Regions from separate parts of the Cytobacillus sp. BC1816 genome, predicted to be linked through region 1. Evidence: riboswitches for the same ligand, from Rfam matches in the RefSeq annotation. Region 1 holds a riboswitch; the other holds the start of a gene.

Region 1 (4,258 bases):
GCCAATTTCACCTGCAGCTTCAATTAATTTCGCCTCTTTGTAGAATCCAAAAAAACCGATGCCAGCTCCTAAAATAATATAAATAACGATATCGGGAATTCTTAAGATCTTAATCCCGATTATGGCAGTTATATAAAGGGCAATAAAAATGAGCCCAATTGCAAGAGGCAAATTCATATTCCGTATTTCATCCTTTTCTGAATCTGTATTTTTACGGACTTCAATACCCTCTTTGTCTGAATTTCACTCCTGTCAGTTAGATCCAAAATCGGATAGAACAAATTGTGTACTTCCCTCCAAGGATTGTTTTTTCGATTGTGCTTAATCTCGGCAATGAATACTAAAATATTGATATAGAGAAAATTCGACAGGTCCCTGGCACCAATAAAATTTGTCGATAAAAAAACAAGCTATATTACTGGACTTTTTTTATTAAAGCGTTTATTTTACTATAAAAAGGCAATATTCTATGTATAAGTTCAATAAAACGGAATGGGATGGTGTTACGATGGCAGACAAGAAAAATGTTAAAACTCCCGGCAAAGATCTCAATATTGGTGCGAATGTTTCATTAAACGGCCTGGTAACAGCTGTTTTTGATAATATGGTCCATGTCCAGATTGGTGCTAAGATTGTAACGGTCCATGTAAAAGACCTTTATTCTGGATTAAATAAACCTTTATTAAAAAACCAGCAGGCATAAAGTGAAACTTCAATCAGTGGGGGGCTTTATACCCCACTGATTGTAAGTTGAGGCCCACAGGAAGTGCGGATTACAAAGACGTTGACACAGGAAAAGGAAAGCTGCGGCAGCGATGCATAGCTTTTTGGAGGACGTGGCGTTTTTAGTCTTTGTTCTGCTGTCTGGCCTTTATGGGCAGTTGGACTCCCGCTTACCTCTTTCGATTCCTCTGAGTCTTGAAGAGGGGGGCATACTGCCCGTTAGACTTCGATAACATCCACCATCTCTAAACATACTTCAGGAGGGGCAGCTCATAAGCTTGCCCCTCCTGTTTTTCATTATGTTTTCAGGTTATACTGTTTGTACCTGTTTATTTTCCTTTGCAGCCGGAGCATAGTCTCCAAGCACCTGATAAGCCTTCAAATCTGATGTATCTAATAATGACACAGCTTCCAATGATGCCTTAAAGATGAATACTTCTTTTGACACTTTGCTGATTATTTCACACCCCTCAGGCAATTCCGCTTTATCAGCATCACCCCAAATAATCCAAACTGGCTCGTAAATAACAGTTCCCTCCGGCCTGCCTTCCTCAAAGACTGAAGGAATATCCCCTCTGCCTACATGAATCAAATCTTCAATAATTGCGCTAGCTGTCGGAAACATGCCGGCTCCAGGACCCTGCAAGCTGATATTCCCGACTATATCCGCATCAATTGAAACTGCATTTTGCACTCCTTCTACTCTGTACAAGGGATGTTCCTCCCCCGTCAAGACCGGTTTTACAGTACAGCGGATAGTATCTTTTTCCCTCTCAATCGATGCTACATGTTTAAATTTCAGTCCCAGGGAATCAGCCATACGAATTTGTTCAATTGTAATGTCAGTAATGCCTTCTCTAACAGATTTTCCTTGCGCCGGTGCTTTCCCAAACACCAGCTCACTCAGAACAACCGCTTTGTAAAAAGCGTCATATCCTTCGATATCATTTTTGGGATCGGCTTCTGCATATCCTTTTTCCTGAGCTATTTTCAGTGCTTCTTCAAATGATAAGTTCTCTTCGCGCATACTTGTCAAAATGAAATTCGATGTGCCATTTAAAATTCCTTCTATCCGTTCAATCTTGTTGGCATTCAGCAGCTGCTTAATAGTCTGAATTATAGGGATTCCGCCTCCTACTGTTGCTTCGAATCCTAATGATACATTATTCTCTTTTGCGAGCCTAGTAAGCTCACTTCCATGGAATGCAAACATCTCCTTATTTGCTGTAATGACATGGCATCCTCTCGATATTGCCTGGCGCAGATACGTATACCCTGGTTCCCTGCCAACAATGGCATCAATTACGACATCAAGCTTAGGAAGGTCAATAATATCTTGAAAGTCATCAGTTAAAAGCACCTCATCATCAGGCACAGAATGCTTACTCACATTTTTGACAAGGATGGCAGAGACCTTCACTTCTTTCCCGAATATTGCCTGAAGCCTTCCCTGATGTTTGCTGATCGTTTCATACACTCCTTTTCCAACTGTTCCAAACCCCAATAGCCCAATCGTTATCGCTGACATTTCTCATTCCTCCTGGTTCATGTTTAAAGTACAGATACTTATAAAAACAAAAAAACCCTTCCGTCTATTACAGACAAGAAGGGGTTTGAATTTACTTTCCGTTCATTCCGCCTTCTTATCTTCGGAAAATGATTTCCTCTGAATTTGGCACCGTGCATAAATGCTGGTTGCCGAGGCTTCATAGGGTCAGTCCCTCCGCCTCTCTTGATAAGAAGTTTCTAAGTATTCAATTTATATGAATCATAAACATTTATAAGGACTGCGTCAACCTTTTTTGAAAAAATATTTTCTTCAAACGCTTTCATTTTCCTCGAAATCTTCAATAATGATTTCAAGAAAATGCTTAAGAATTCTGGCAGTCATCCCCCAAATAACCTTATCCTCAAAAAAGTAAAATACTTCTTCTACTTTCCTTGTCTGCCAATTGTAATTTTCGCCTCCGGCAATCAAGTCAAAAGGAAAATTTTCTTCGGGCTCTACTTTAAAATTCACGTGATACGTTTCCGGCTTTACTTTTTTTAGAAAGGAAAGAGGCACGGTAAAAACTTCTTCTACTTCGTCAGGGTTTGGCACGATCTGATCAGGATTATGGATAATACCTGCATAAGGGTAAATAATTTGTCCGAAGGAAATCATGTAATCCAACGGGGACACATCTGTGATGCTGTCTTCACTTATGCCAAGTTCCTCTGAGGTCTCACGGATGGCCGTATGCTCCTCATCCCTGTCTTCCGGATCTATTCTTCCGCCGGGGAAACAGACCTCCCCAGGCTGCCTTCTCATTGTAAGTGAACGCACCTCAAAAAGGACATGTGTCTCCTTATTCATCTCAACAAGCGGAAGCAAAATAGCGAATTTTGAAAATCGCTCACTCCCTAAAACGACTGGGGTCCTGTTACTTAATCTTTTAGCCAGTTTCTCAATCTCCATATCCCCACCTCCAGCAGCAATTCCAATTTATTGGCTATTACCTTTATCATACTGTATTTACTGTGTTTTATTAATTCATACGGCTTGTACCATGTAATGATCCAGGACAGTCTATTATTTTGATGACTGTCCGCCCTTCAAAATATAAAAGAAAGTTTCTCCTCCTGCAATTCAGGGAAAATAGAAAATACAATATGACATGAGGAGTGAAAACATGAAGAAAAATATATTAGTAGGCGGGTATGATACACAGGAAGAGCTGAGAGATGCTATTGAAGGGGCAGAGTCAAACGGGTATCAGAAAGACAACCTGGTGATTGTTTCAAAAGATGGTGCGAATCTTGAAAGCTTTGCAGACAATTATGGAGTGAACTTGCGAATAGTCGGATCCCAGGAGCTCGGCAATCAGCGCTTTCTTGATTCAGTGAAAGCCCTTTTTATGGGAGAAAATCCAGCCACAAGTTCAGGAATGGATCCTGATAAAAAAGATGGTACACGGTTTGATGACCATGACCTGGATAAATACGCAAGCATGGTGTTTGATGGAAAATATGTCTTAATCGCAGATTACTACGGGAACTATCCTACTTCCCAGGAAGACAATCAAACGATCAGTGCTGTAGACTCAGAAGGAAACCTCGAAAGCGCTTCAGCACGGGAAGTTGTCCATGAAGCAGATATCAAAACACTGGAAGATAAATCCAGCAACTCATGTGCTGCCGATCATCAGGAAATCAATCGTGTTCACTTTTCCCCCAAGTCTCTTGATGTGAAAACCAGTGCTGAATTAAACTGGGATGATCGGCTTACAAAGGAAAGGCTCAAATAGCAATTGGCCCCCCGTATGGGGTCTTTTTTTAGAAATAAAAAAGAGAGGTTCCCCTCTCTTAAGCATACTTCTTCTTATCTTCCTCCTCTTTGAAGAAACTCTTCATTGCATGGAATACATCTGCTTTTTGCTTAAGGATATAATAGCGAAAATCCTCATTTTTAATATTTTTATAGGCTGACATCAGGGTTGAGTGGCGGTTATACTGGTTGACCTCGCCGTATCCGAACATATTGGACACCTTCATC
Region 2 (4,258 bases), 1.3 Mb from region 1:
CAACAAATGTGTGCTCAATTCCAAAACGGGACAGGACTTCTGTTGTCATACGATAGGTTCCGCCATATACGTCTTCTGTAATGACAACATGATCTCCCTGTGATAAGAGGAGGAATGCTGTAGAAATCGCAGCCATTCCAGAAGAAAAGGCAAACCCTCTAATACCTTCTTCAAGCTCCGCTATGACTTCTTCAAGTGCTTCCCTTGTTGGATTCAGGCTGCGGCTGTAATCATATTTTCCGAACGCATCAATATCTTTTTGATGAAAAGTGGAGGCATGCTGGATCGGTACACTGACAGCTCCTGTTTCCGGGTCGAATTTTTGATTATTGTGAAGTAATTTGGTTTGGAATGTGTAATTCGAACTCATCGTACTGCCTCCTTAACAACCCTTGCAAAAGCATGTTCAAGATCCGCCTTCAAATCTTCTGCACTTTCTATTCCAACCGAGAAACGCAGAAGCCTATTACAGACACCGGTTTCAATGCGGATTTCTTCAGGAATGTCGGCATGTGTCTGGGTTGCTGGATAAGTTATGAAACTCTCGACTCCGCCAAGGCTTTCTGCAAAGGAGATAAGGGAGAGGCTCTGCAGAAATGGGTTCACCCAGGATTCATCCTTGATTCGGAAAGATATCATGCCTCCTTTGCCGGGATATAGGACATCCGTTACTGCATCGTGGCCCGATAAAAATTCTGCTAATACCTTCGCATTTTCTCCATGCCGTTCCATGCGGAGAGAGAGTGTCTTCATCCCTCTGATCAGCAGCCATGAATCAAAAGGGCTAAGGACAGCACCTGCGGCATTGTGGTTCATAGCCAGTGCATCACATAACTCTTTGCCTTTTGCAGCAATTAATCCGGCAAGGACATCATTATGTCCGCCAAGATACTTTGTTGCACTATGGATGACAATATCAGCTCCAAGCTTTAACGGCTGCTGAAGGAGAGGGGTATAAAACGTGTTATCAACGATAAGGAGGATATTATGCTTTTGGGCAATGTCTGCTATCAATTGAATGTCAGTCTGTTCCATCAGCGGATTAGTTGGTGTCTCCAGAAATATTGCCTTGGTCTTTTCCGTGATTAAAATTTCAACATCTTCGGGATTGCTGGTATTTACATATTTGCACTGAAGTCCCCACTTCTTGAAGCCCTGTTCAAGCAGACGATATGTACCGCCATATAAATCCTTGGATACAATCCATTCATCTCCGGATTTAAAAAGAGAAAGTATGGTAAGAATTGCGGCCATTCCAGAACTGCATGCATAGCCTTGGTCGCCTTCTTCCAGATCGGCGATCGCCTTTTCAAGCAGCTGGCGGGTGGGGTTGCCTGTTCTGCTATAGTCAAATCCAGTTGACTGCCCAATACCTTCATGGCGATATGCCGTGGAAAAATATACAGGCGGATTGACAGCACCTGTTGCTGACTCGCTCCTGTTTCCGATTTGCGCTAATCTTGTGTCAATATTATACATGCTTGTAACCACTCCTTAGTAAAAATAAAAAAAGCCTTCTATAAGAAGAAGACTTTTTAATGTGATCAGCCATTCTTCTTATCTTTCAAGTTTTTAGAAACTTGCAGGAATTAGCACCTTTTCAATCAAAAAAATGATTGCTGGTTGCTGAGGCGTCATCGGGCCTTACCCTCGACCTCTCTGGATAAGAAATCAAATATTAAATTTTCTCTAAACTTTACTACAGTAAACCGTTAATCGTCAACACTTTTTTGAATATTTTATGTTATAAAAAATATCCGATAAGGTGTTTTCAGTCCTTTTAACCTAAGTGTCCGTTTTCAATGGGGAATGAGGAAGATTATGAACAAAAAAACTTCCCATCACATACTGGGAAGTTTTTAAGGGTATTCATTCTTCAATCAATTCGTTAACCGGCACATCCATTTCTTTTTCAGAATCTGCTTTTGTGTAAATACGTGCTGTCTTAGTCTGTTCATCTACATGCTGAATGATGATCTGGATGCCATTGAAAGTAACACTGTGCATTTCAGCAGACTCGGCAATCTCTTTTGCTCTGCCAATATTCATGGAAAAACCTCCTGATTTTGAATAATTTTAATGTGTCTTAAATATACACTAATTATTCTTTTGAAAAAAACCTGGCATAAAATGTTAGAAGTGGATCACTTCAAAGTTCAGAATATTTGTTTTATAATGAAGGCAAATGAAATTTTTCTTGGAGGGAAGCTAATATGCGTGAACATAGCCACTGCCGCCACCGGTTTTCGGAATCCGAAGGACCAGCAGTATTCCAGACCATGGATGGCATTGAAGTAAATGTTTCTGGTTCCATGTTCGAAAAATGTACAACTTGCGGCCATTTTGATTTTCCTGTGGAAACGAGAGAAGCAATTGAATCTTCCCTAAAAGAAAACAGAAAAAATTCGAATGCAGCGAAACAAATCTATATTAACTTAGTTGAGACTTTTTAAAGCCGAACAGCATTTCGGCTTTTTATTTTTGCCTCTTCTAAAAACCACCCAGTTATTTCTTATTTATAATTGTTTAACATTTAACAAAACATTTTATTAGAATAAGTAATTACTAAAAAAATTTTTTTAATAGTTTTCCACTATATTCATGTTTTTATCTTTGTACAACTAGATTTTCCGTGTTAGAATAACTGTGGAAACGTTTTATCCTCTGAAAAATATTATTATTCGTAAAAATAAAACGTTAATGCATCTTATAGACGGGTATTGTATTTTCAGGGGAGAAAAATGCATTTGAATTATTTACTTAAAAACAGTTATGGAGGTAATTTTCCATGAAAAAGCCATCGAATGGTGAGGGACCTTTTGAACAAGGATTTCATGGCCCCAACCTTGGCTACGTTATTGAACTATATGAAAGATACTTAGAGGATCCATCTTCTATCGATCCTGAAATGAAAGACTACTTTGAAAGAAATGGTTCCCCTCTAGCGAGTGAAGGAACTCCGCAAATGGCTTCATCAGCAAATCAGCCAATGAATGCCGGACAGCTTGAAAAAACACTTGCTGCAATTCGCCTTGCTGATAATATCCGCACATATGGCCACTTGGCTGCAGATATTTATCCGCTGGGTAACCATAAATCTGAAAGTGCATTATTCGAACTGAGCAAATATGGCTTATCTGAAAATGATTTAAAAGAGATTCCTGCCGGTGTGATTACTAAAGACGCCACGTATCCTTTACGCAACGGACTCGAAGCAATTGAATTCCTGAAAAGCGCTTATATGGGACCAATTGCGTTTGAATTCCAGCATATATTTGATGAAAACGAAAAAGACTGGCTTCGCCGTAAAATAGGGGCCAACAGCCACAAACTGTCAATGCAGAAGGCGGAAAAACTGAAAGTTTTAAGAAGACTGACTGAAGTTGAGGAATTTGAAAAGTTCCTTCATAAAACATTCGTTGGACAGAAAAGATTCTCAATTGAGGGTCTAGATACAATGGTTCCATTACTGGATGAAATTGTTTCTGAATCCGTTTCTGATGGTGCCAAAACGATTAACATCGGAATGGCCCACCGCGGAAGGTTAAATGTTCTCGCTCATGTGCTAGGAAAGCCGTATGAAATGATCTTCGCGGAATTCCAGCATGCTCCAAATAAAGAACTGGTTCCTTCCGAAGGATCTATCGGAATCAATTACGGATGGACAGGCGACGTTAAATATCACCTAGGCCTTGATAAACAGATCAAAGATGAGAATACGACCATAGCCAGACTGACATTAGCTAACAATCCGAGCCATCTTGAATTTGTAGGTTCACTGGTTGAGGGCTACACAAGAGCTTCACAGGATAATAGAACAAAGGCCGGATATCCTGAAGTGGATCCAAAAGCTGCTTTAGCCATTATCATTCATGGAGACGCAGCATTCCCAGGACAGGGAATTGTAGCAGAAACACTGAACCTCGGACAGCTGACTGGCTATAATACGGGCGGATCGATCCATATCATCGCCAATAATACAATTGGCTTCACAACAGAATCACATGATTCACGTTCTACCAGATATGCAAGTGATCTTGCCAAAGGTTATGAAATGCCAATTCTGCATGTTAATGCAGATGAACCTGAAGCAGTAGTTGCAGCGGCAAGAATTGCGTGTGAATATCGTGCAAAATTCCAAAAGGATATCCTTATCGACTTAATCGGATACCGCAGATTTGGGCACAACGAGATGGACGAGCCTATGACGACTAATCCACTTATGTATAATATTATTCGCAAGCGTCCAACCGTGAAA

Evidence for each region. Region 1 has a riboswitch for S-adenosylmethionine ahead of ACR42H_RS06400 (homoserine dehydrogenase). Riboswitches for the same ligand answer to the same signal wherever they lie in the genome.
Region 2: linked by a shared signal. The riboswitch ahead of ACR42H_RS12775 (methionine biosynthesis PLP-dependent protein) and the one ahead of ACR42H_RS06400 (homoserine dehydrogenase) in region 1 are both predicted to bind S-adenosylmethionine.

Annotation. Positions count from the first base shown of each region.
Region 1 covers NZ_CP195611.1:1,195,805-1,200,062, reverse strand. Annotated here, with positions in the region: gene ACR42H_RS06410 (cation:proton antiporter) at 1-177, opposite strand, end outside; gene ACR42H_RS06405 (hypothetical protein) at 470-703, shown strand; gene ACR42H_RS06400 (homoserine dehydrogenase) at 1,034-2,251, opposite strand; SAM riboswitch class I at 2,364-2,465, opposite strand; gene ACR42H_RS06395 (NUDIX hydrolase) at 2,543-3,181, opposite strand; gene ACR42H_RS06390 (general stress protein) at 3,396-4,010, shown strand; gene yhbH (sporulation protein YhbH) at 4,069-4,258, opposite strand, start outside.
Region 2 covers NZ_CP195611.1:2,485,191-2,489,448, reverse strand. Annotated here, with positions in the region: gene metC (cystathionine beta-lyase) at 1-370, opposite strand, end outside; gene ACR42H_RS12775 (methionine biosynthesis PLP-dependent protein) at 367-1,479, opposite strand; SAM riboswitch class I at 1,555-1,670, opposite strand; gene ACR42H_RS12770 (H-type small acid-soluble spore protein) at 1,870-2,049, opposite strand; gene ACR42H_RS12765 (hypothetical protein) at 2,214-2,453, shown strand; gene sucA (2-oxoglutarate dehydrogenase E1 component) at 2,789-4,258, shown strand, end outside.